2 regions of the Rhodoligotrophos defluvii genome follow, and region 2 is predicted to be linked to the other one. Evidence: predicted binding sites of a transcription regulator. Region 2 holds the regulator's gene; the other holds the start of a gene.
The links. The regulator PhoB, encoded in region 2, activates phosphate uptake and scavenging genes when phosphate is short. The targets are predictions, from matches to a motif close to TGTCATNNANCTGTCAT.
Positions count from the first base shown of each region.

Region 1 (4,354 bases), on a different contig from region 2:
CGGAGTGGACGCCAGCCGACGCCCATGAGTCAAGACAAGGCAATGCAGTGAACGGGAATAAACGCGTGAGCGTAGCGTTTTCTCTGGAAGACAAGGAAGCACCAGGATCAAGCATCGCGCATGATCTCGTTTGTCTGCTGCCGAGACTGCGCCATTATGCGCTGCTCCTGTGCCGGTCGCCCGCGATGGCCGATGATCTGGTCCAGGATGCCTGTGTCCGCGCTCTGGCCGCGGCCGAGAGCTGGACTCCGGGAACCCGGTTCGATGCCTGGGTCTTCCGCATCCTGCGCAATCACTGGATCGACGTTGTCCGTCGGCAGAAGGTGGAGCTGGTGTCCGGGCAGGACGACGCCGCGGCCGAGGTGGCTGCGCCCGATGCCGAGCCGCAGATCATGTCGCGCTTCGAGCTGGCCGAGGTCTGCCGTGCGATCGATCTGCTGCCGCCGGATCAGCAGGAGGTGCTTTTGCTTGTCTGTGGACAAGACATGACGTACCGAGAGGCGGCCGACATCTTGGGTGTGCCGGTTGGAACGGTGATGAGCCGGCTGGCACGGGCACGCAAGCGCTTGCTTGAGCTGACGAATGGAGGCCAGCCGACACGCAGATAGGGAACAGGCTCATGGACCAGCGACAGGCTCGGCTCCATTTCAGTGACGAGACCCTGATGGCCTATGCAGACGGCCAGCTGGACGAGAAGGTCGCCCTTGCGATCGAGGGGGCGATGACGGAAGATCCGGGCCTGGTCGCGCGGGTGGTTGCATTCATCAGAAGCAGGCATCTGGCGCGTGAGGCGTTCTCGCACACCCCGTCGACCCCGGTGCCGCCGGAACTCGAGGCCGCTGTGCGCAGCGCCATTGCCGGCCAGGGCCAGCCAGCAGACAAGCCGGCGTCACCGATCCCGCCGGCTCCGCCACCAGCGCGGGCGTCCGCTGAGCGTCCGGCACGCCACTCATCGCGCAAGGCTGCCCTGGCCGCCTCCATCGCTCTGGTGATCGGCCTCGGCCTCGGCGCGCTGGGCGGCCAGCGGCTCGAGGGGTCTGCGGAGCCACCGGAGCAAGCAGGCCTGCTTGCCAGCCTCGATCACCCCGAGATCCTTGCCAATCTCGGCACGCTGCCTTCAGGCGCCGAGCAGTCAACCCCCGCGGGTACGCTGCGTGCCATCGCCAGCTTCAAGCGGCCCGACGGCAGCCTGTGCCGGGAGTTCACCGTCAGCGACAGCCAAGTCCGCCGCGAGGCGGTCGCCTGCCGGGATGACGGCGATTGGCAGGTGACCTTCGCCACACTGGAACCCACGAGCAGCGCGGAATACGTGCCCGCGGGGGACGACGGGCCGATGGCCGCCTATCTGCGCCAGGCCGGCCTTGGCCAACCGCTCGACAGGGAAGCCGAACAGGTCGCGCTCGGGAACTGATGGGAACGCTGCGGGGAACACGGCGCCAGGGGGCTCCTGATGATCATTCGTGACCAAAGGAATGCTGACGGGGCGGCTGTCCATGACGTAGTGACAGCGGCCTTTCGCGGGCAACCCTATAGCAGCGGTCATGAGCCATTCATCGCCGATGCGCTTTGGCGCGGCGGTGGTGCGGTGCTCGCACTAGTGGCGGAAGAGGACGAGCAGATCATTGGCCAGATCGCCTTCTCGCCGGTGACAATCGACAATCGAGAGAGCGACTGGCATTGCCTCGGTCCCGTCGCCGTACGGCCGGATCGGCAGCGCCTCGGAATAGGTCGCAGTCTGATAGAGACTGGACTTGCTCGTCTGCGTGAGATCGGCTCTGGCGGTTGCGTGCTCGTCGGCTCGCCCGGCTACTATCAGCGCTTTGGCTTTCGCGCCGCGCCTCAACTTCACGCGCCGGAGGTCCCGGCGGATTATTTGCTGGCACTGTCGTTCGGACCGGTCATGCCACGCGGCCTTGTCAGCTTCCATGCCGCTTTCTCCGCGACCGGGCCGGTGGGGTGAGTGCCTTCCCACATTCGCGAGGCTTGTTCGTCATTCAACCTTCACCGCCCTGTCAAGCACCTGACATTCAAAGCCGCGAATCCTCCTGACCCGTCCACGAACAGGTCTCATGAGGGGTTCGACATGCGTGCAGCATTGTTGTCAGCGACTGCTATTGCCATTGCCTTGGCCAGCCCGGTGCTTGCCGAGGAGAAGGAATATCCGGCCACTCTCGCCGGCCAGGCGGTGCTTCCCGCCAACAGCACCGTACCCGCGCCGGCCGATGCGCCCGAGCACCTGAAGCAGGCGGGCAAGTTCACCACGCCCGACCGGAAGCGCGCCGAGGCGCTGGGCACAGTGCCGGGCAAGGACAGCGCCCGGGTGACCCACGTGAAGCTGCCGCTCGATGGGCAGCCGCTGCAGGGCTTCTCCGGGATCAAAGCCATGGATGACGGCACCTTCTGGGTACTGTCCGACAATGGCTTCGGCAACAAGCTCAATTCGTCCGACGCCGCGCTGATGCTGCATCACATCCGCTTGGATTGGCAGAACGGCGGGGTCGAGCGTCTCGATACCGTGTTCCTGACCGATCCCGACAAAGTCGTGCCGTTCCCGATCGCCATGGAAGGCGCAAATGCCCGCTACCTCACCGGTGCCGATTTCGACATCGAATCAATCCAGCCCGTGGCCGATGGGTTCTGGATCGGCGACGAGTTCGGTCCCTATCTGCTGAAAGTGGACCGGCAGGGCCGGCTCCAGGCGGTGCACGAGACCATGGTGGACGGCAAGCCCGTCAAGTCGCCGGACCATCCCACGCTCACCACCCCGGCCAACCCGAAGGCCCCCATGCCGAGCTTCAACCTCAAGCGCTCGGGCGGCTATGAGGGCATGGCCATCTCGCCCGATGGCAACCGGCTCTATGCGCTCTTGGAAGCGCCGCTGTTCACCGCTGAGGGCAATGTCGAGACCGTCGACGGCAACCCGGCGCTGCGCATCATCGAATTCGATATCGCCAAGGGCGACTGGACCGGCCGCTCTTGGACCTATCCCTTGTCGAAAGGCGGGGAGGCGATCGGCGATTTCAACATGATTAACGAGACGACCGGCCTGGTGATCGAGCGTGACAACGGCGCCGGTATGGCCGACAAGGCCTGCGCCGACCCCGCCAATCCGCAGCCCGACTGCTTCGACAAACCGGCTGCCTTCAAGCGCATCTACAAGATTGCGCTCACCGCGGACGGCAAGGGCGAGCCGGTGCGCAAGATCGGCTATATAGACCTCCTGGCCATCAAGGACCCGAACGGCAAGGCGCGGCAGGGTGCCAGCGGGGGTGTCTATACCATGCCCTTCGTCACGATCGAGAACGTGGACGTCATCGACGACGCGCATATCGTGGTCGGCAACGATAACAACTTGCCCTTCTCGGCCGGCCGTACCACCGACAAGGCGGACGACAACGAATTCGTGCTGCTCGAGGTGGGCGAGTTCCTGAAGGCGGAATGATCGGTTCTGCCCCGGCCTGGTCGCCCGCCGCGCCGGGGCAGAACACCCGTGACCAGCTGTCACGCACCTGTAACGGGCAGGCCTTAATCCAGTCTGGAGTCATTCCAAACAGCGCATGCCTGCCGAGGTGTCATTGCCATGACCGAGCACGTTTCCGATGGGCGCCACGTCTTTCGCACCAGCCGCCTGGAGGAGGCGGATGGCCAAGGCCTCAACCCCACCAAGAACCGCACCATGGGCGAGATCATCGCCGCCCGCTTCTCCCGCCGTGGCTTCCTTGCCGGCTCGCTCGCGGCGACCGCCATCGCCGCGACCGTGAGCCCGATCGCGCTCCTCTCCGCCCGCACCGCGAAGGCCAGTGCGCCGACGGCGTCCCGCTTCATGTTCACCGAGGTCGAGGCCGGAGTGGATGAAACCCACCATGTGGCCGAAGGCTATGATGCGGACATCCTGCTGCGCTGGGGCGACCCCATCTTCGCCGACTCGCCCGCATTCGACCCTGCCAACCAGACCCCCGAGGCCCAGGCCCGCCAGTTCGGCTATAACAGCGACTATGTCGGCTTCATCCCGCTGAACGGCTCCTCGCAGCACGGGCTGCTCGTGGTCAACCACGAATACACCAACGAGCATCTGATGTTCCCGGGCATCGTGACCATCGTCGACGGCGAGATCAAGGTGGCCGAGCCCGATGCCAAGCGGGTGGATATCGAGATGGCTGCCCATGGCGGCTCGATCGTCGAGATCCGCAAGGTGGACGGCAAATGGCAGGTGGTGAAGGACAGCCCCTATAACCGACGCATCACTGCCGCAACCGAAATGGAGATCACCGGGCCGGCGGCAGGGCATCCGCGCATGCAGACCAAGGCCGATCCGAGCGGGCGCAAGGTGCTGGGCACCGTGAACGACTGCGCC
Region 1 is NZ_SZZM01000001.1:261,017-265,370, reverse strand. Features, by position in the region: gene E4P09_RS01225 (RNA polymerase sigma factor) at 66-608, shown strand; gene E4P09_RS01220 (RT0821/Lpp0805 family surface protein) at 620-1,411, shown strand; gene E4P09_RS01215 (GNAT family N-acetyltransferase) at 1,451-1,960, shown strand; gene E4P09_RS01210 (esterase-like activity of phytase family protein) at 2,084-3,442, shown strand; gene E4P09_RS01205 (PhoX family protein) at 3,581-4,354, shown strand, end outside.
Region 1: the regulator PhoB is predicted to act here: its motif matches at 1,989-2,005, upstream of E4P09_RS01210 (esterase-like activity of phytase family protein).

Region 2 (4,354 bases):
GGTGGTCATCTTCCAATTCGCGCTCAGCCCGTATGAGGATTGGCAGCAACTGGCCTGGACGGGCGCCCTGCTCATCACCATCACGGTGCTCGCCCTCAGCATCATCGCGCGGGCGCTCTCGGCCCGGAAAATGGAAACCTGATCATGACAGCCAACGCCATCCCCAACACCGCGCCTCGCGAACGGCCCGCCGCTGCGCTCCGCGAGCGGATCTCCATCCGCAACGTCTCGTTCTACTATGGCGAGTCGCAGGCGCTGAAGAATATCAGCCTGCCGCTCTACGACCGGGAGGTGACCGCCTTCATCGGGCCTTCCGGATGCGGGAAGTCCACCCTGCTTCGCGTCCTCAACCGCATGTACGATCTCTATCCGAAGCAGCGGGCCGAGGGCGAGGTGCTGCTTGACGGCGACAACATCCTGGACCCTAAGCAGGACCTCAACCTGCTGCGGGCGCGGATCGGCATGGTCTTTCAGAAGCCGACGCCCTTCCCCATGTCCATCTATGACAATATCGCCTTCGGTATCCGGCTCTACGAGAAGCTGCCGAAGTCGGAGATGGACGACCGGGTGGAGGACGCGCTGCGGCGCGGCGCGCTATGGGACGAGGTGAAGGACAAGCTCCACACCAGCGGCATGGGGCTGTCGGGTGGCCAGCAGCAGCGGCTGTGCATCGCGCGCAGCGTGGCGGTGCGGCCGGAGGTCATCCTGTTCGACGAGCCCTGCTCGGCGCTGGATCCGATCTCCACGGGGCGCATCGAGGAGCTGATCGAGCAGCTGAAGGTGGACTACACCATCGCCATCGTCACCCACAACATGCAGCAGGCGGCGCGCGTCTCGAAATACACGGCCTTCATGTATCTGGGCGATCTCATCGAGTTCGACCTGACCGAGAAGGTCTTCACCGCACCGTCACACAAGAAGACGGAAGAATACATCACCGGCCGCTTCGGCTAAGGCCGACGCCGGATTGAAAGGAAGCCGCCGTGAGCGAACACATCGTCAAGTCCTTCGATGAAGAGATTGCCGCTCTGAATGCGCGCCTTGCCCAGATGGGCGGCATGGCGGAAGAGCAGCTAGCCGGCGCCATCGAGGTGCTGGAAAGCCGCGATGCAGAACGCGCCGCAGCGATCATCGATGCCGACCGCAAGCTCGACCAGCTCGAGCGCGAGGTCGAGGAGCGCTCGATTCTGCTGATCGCCAAGCGCCAGCCCATGGCGCGCGATCTCCGCCAGGTGGTGGTGGCGCTCCGTACGGCCATGGATCTGGAGCGGGTCGGGGATTTGGCGAAGAATATCGCCAAGCGGTCGTTCGCGATCGGCGAAGGCCGGCCCAACGCCGGCTTCGCGGGCCTCAACCACATGGGCCGGCTGGCGCTGGAGCAGCTCAAGCTGGTGCTGGACGGCTTCATTCAGCACGACGCCGACAAGGCGCTGGAGGTGTGGCGCAACGACGAGCAGATCGACACACTCTACAACGCGCTGTTCCGGGAGCTGCTCACCTACATGATGGAAGATCCGCGCACGATCGGCGCCTGCACTCATCTCTTGTTCGGGGCCAAGAACATCGAGCGGATCGGCGACCATTGCACCAATATCGCCGAGAATGTCTATTACCTCGTCCATGGCCGGCTTCTGACCGAGGACCGGCCGAAGAGCGACACCACCAGCATGCTGAGCGTGAAGTACTCGGCCAAGCCTGCCGAGCCGGAAAAGACGCCATGAACGCACGTATCCTCATCGTGGAGGACGAGGAGCCGCTGCAGGTCCTCCTCTCCTACAATTTCGAGGCGGAAGGGTTCGTCACCCGCAGCGCCTCCAATGGCGATGACGTGGAGGTGCTCGTCGAGGAGGACCGACCGGACCTGATCATTCTCGACTGGATGCTGCCCGGCCTCTCCGGCATCGAGCTGTGCCGCCGCCTTAGGGCCCGCAGCGAGACGCGCGACATTCCCATCATCATGCTCACCGCCCGCGGCGAGGAGCAGGAGCGTATCCGTGGCCTCGCCACCGGCGCCGACGACTACGTGGTGAAGCCGTTCTCGGTACCGGAGCTGATCGCGCGCGCCCGCAGCATCCTGCGCCGCGCCAATCCGGAGATCGTGGCCGAGGTCTTGCGGGTCGGCGACCTCGCCATGGACTTGCGCACCCGCCGGGTGACGCGCGGCGGCCGCGACATCAATCTCTCGCCCACCGAGTTCAAACTGCTGGAGCACCTGATGCGCAGCCCCGGCCGCGTCTATACGCGCGAGCAGCTGCTGAATGCGGTGTGGGGCCGCGACATCTATATCGACGAGCGCACGGTGGATGTGCATATCGGCCGGCTGCGCGGGGTGATCAATCGCGGCCGTGAGCCCGACCCGATCCGCACGGTGCGCGGCATCGGCTATGCGTTCAACGAGCGGTTTGCCGGCTAGAGCGTTTTCGCCTTTTCATGGACTCGCGAAACCGCTCTAAGTTACTGTCTGGTTGCATTTTCTTCACGCGAGCCGGCATCCACTTCGCTCGAAAATGCTCTAGGCTAGCTCCTTCCATATCCACGGGATCGGGAAGCACCCTGTTCCGTTGATAGAGGACGAGAGGAGCATCCGATGAACACTGCCAATCTTCAGCTTGAAGGTCTCTATCTCGCGATCGCCGCCATCAACGATGCGCTGGTGCGCAAGGGTGTGCTTACGCGCGAGGAGATCGATCTGGCCCTCAAACGGGCCGAGCAGACCGCCCTGGGCGATGACCGCACCGCTGAGGATCTCAGCCCGGCGCACCGGGATGCGGTGGCTTTTCCCGCGCGGCTGCTGATCCTTGCCAATCACAGCGCGTCGGACGGGCATGTTCCCCCCTTTTCCGAGCTAGCCAAGCGCGTGGGCGAGACAAAGCCGCTCTATAACGACCAGCTCTGACCCTTATCCACTTCGCTCGAAAATGCTTCTAGCGCCCGAGCTTCGCCGACCTGCTCTGGAGCAACACGGCAACGCCGGCCAGCCCGATCAGCGCGATGCCCAGCACCTTCCAGGCGGCCGGCACCTCGTGGAAGAACAGGTACCCCCAGAGCGTGGCCCAGATCAGGGCGGTGTATTCGAAGGGTGTCACGGCCTTAGGCTGCGCCACCACATAGGCCTTGGCGAGGCAGTAGAAGCCCAGCGTGGCGATGAGCCCCAAGCTCAGCATCAAGCCGAGGTCGAGTGCGGGCGGCCAGATCCATGGCCGGCTCATGAAGGCAAGGCTCTCCGGCGTATATTTGGCAAGCCAGCCGTCACCGATGACCAACGCCAATATGCCGCTCGCGACGGCATAGAAAGCGGAGGCGTAGAGGGTCAGCGTGGCGGCGGATTCGGTGGTGCCCAGCTTGCGGGCGAAGATCTGCGAGAGCGCGTAGGTCAGCGCGGAGAGGATCGCGAACAGGGCCGCCGGGTTGATCACGTGCAGGTCCGGGTTGGCGACGATCAGCACCCCAATGAAGCCGGCGGTGATGGCAGCCCATTGGCGAGGCCTGACCGGCTCGCCGAGCATCGGGCCGGAGAGGATCGCGATGAAGATCGGCCCGGTGTAGAACAGGGAGACCGCATCCGCCATGGGAAGAGCGGCCAGCGCCATGTAATAGGCGATATAGCAGACGAACATCACGCTGGCCCGCGCCAGGTGGGACCACGGCCGCGTGGTGGTGAACCCTTTGGGACCGTCGAGAACCCAGACCAGGGCTGCAATCAGCGGCAGCGAGGCGATGCTGCGAAAGAACACGATCTGATACACCGGATAATCGCCGCTGATCCATTTGATGATGATGTCCTGCAGGGAGAAAACGAAGATGCCGGTCAAAAGGAACACGGCCCCCGTCCTCAGGCTGTGGTCGGGAGCGGCAGCCTGAGCACGCTCGATGGTGATCATTGTCTTTTCAGGCCCAGTTTGACGCGCGGCGGCACAAAGACTGCTCAACCCGGCAGCTTCCTGATTAGCTCTTCGCACCGCTCCGGACAAGGTCGATGGCGGCGATTAGGTTCCAAACGCCGGCTTCTGACCGCGGAAGGAGGCGGGGCCGTGTAAACGGGATCCATCGGGCTGCCCGTTTGTTAACCGAGCGGCCGCTTGTCTCACGGCGCGAGACAAAACGCGCTGGCGGAGACTAGCTTGGGGAATATTCAGGCAGCTTCTTGCACATGCGCAGAAACTGGGCAATTTGTGTGCATCGCAGCATAAATTGCCTGTAAAATGCGCAGCTGCCTGTAAATAATCCCGAAAGTTCGCTGGACCCCATTAGGCCGACGATTCCCACCTTGAGGATTTCTTGAAATAAAACAGATGGATAACGATATAGTCACTTATTGCATTTTTCAGACAGATTGTCGCAGCGCACGGTGCCG
Region 2 is NZ_SZZM01000006.1:35,527-39,880, forward strand. Features, by position in the region: gene pstA (phosphate ABC transporter permease PstA) at 1-142, shown strand, start outside; gene pstB (phosphate ABC transporter ATP-binding protein PstB) at 145-954, shown strand; gene phoU (phosphate signaling complex protein PhoU) at 984-1,721, shown strand; gene phoB (phosphate regulon transcriptional regulator PhoB) at 1,718-2,413, shown strand; gene E4P09_RS21250 (hypothetical protein) at 2,588-2,896, shown strand; gene E4P09_RS21255 (DMT family transporter) at 2,925-3,881, opposite strand.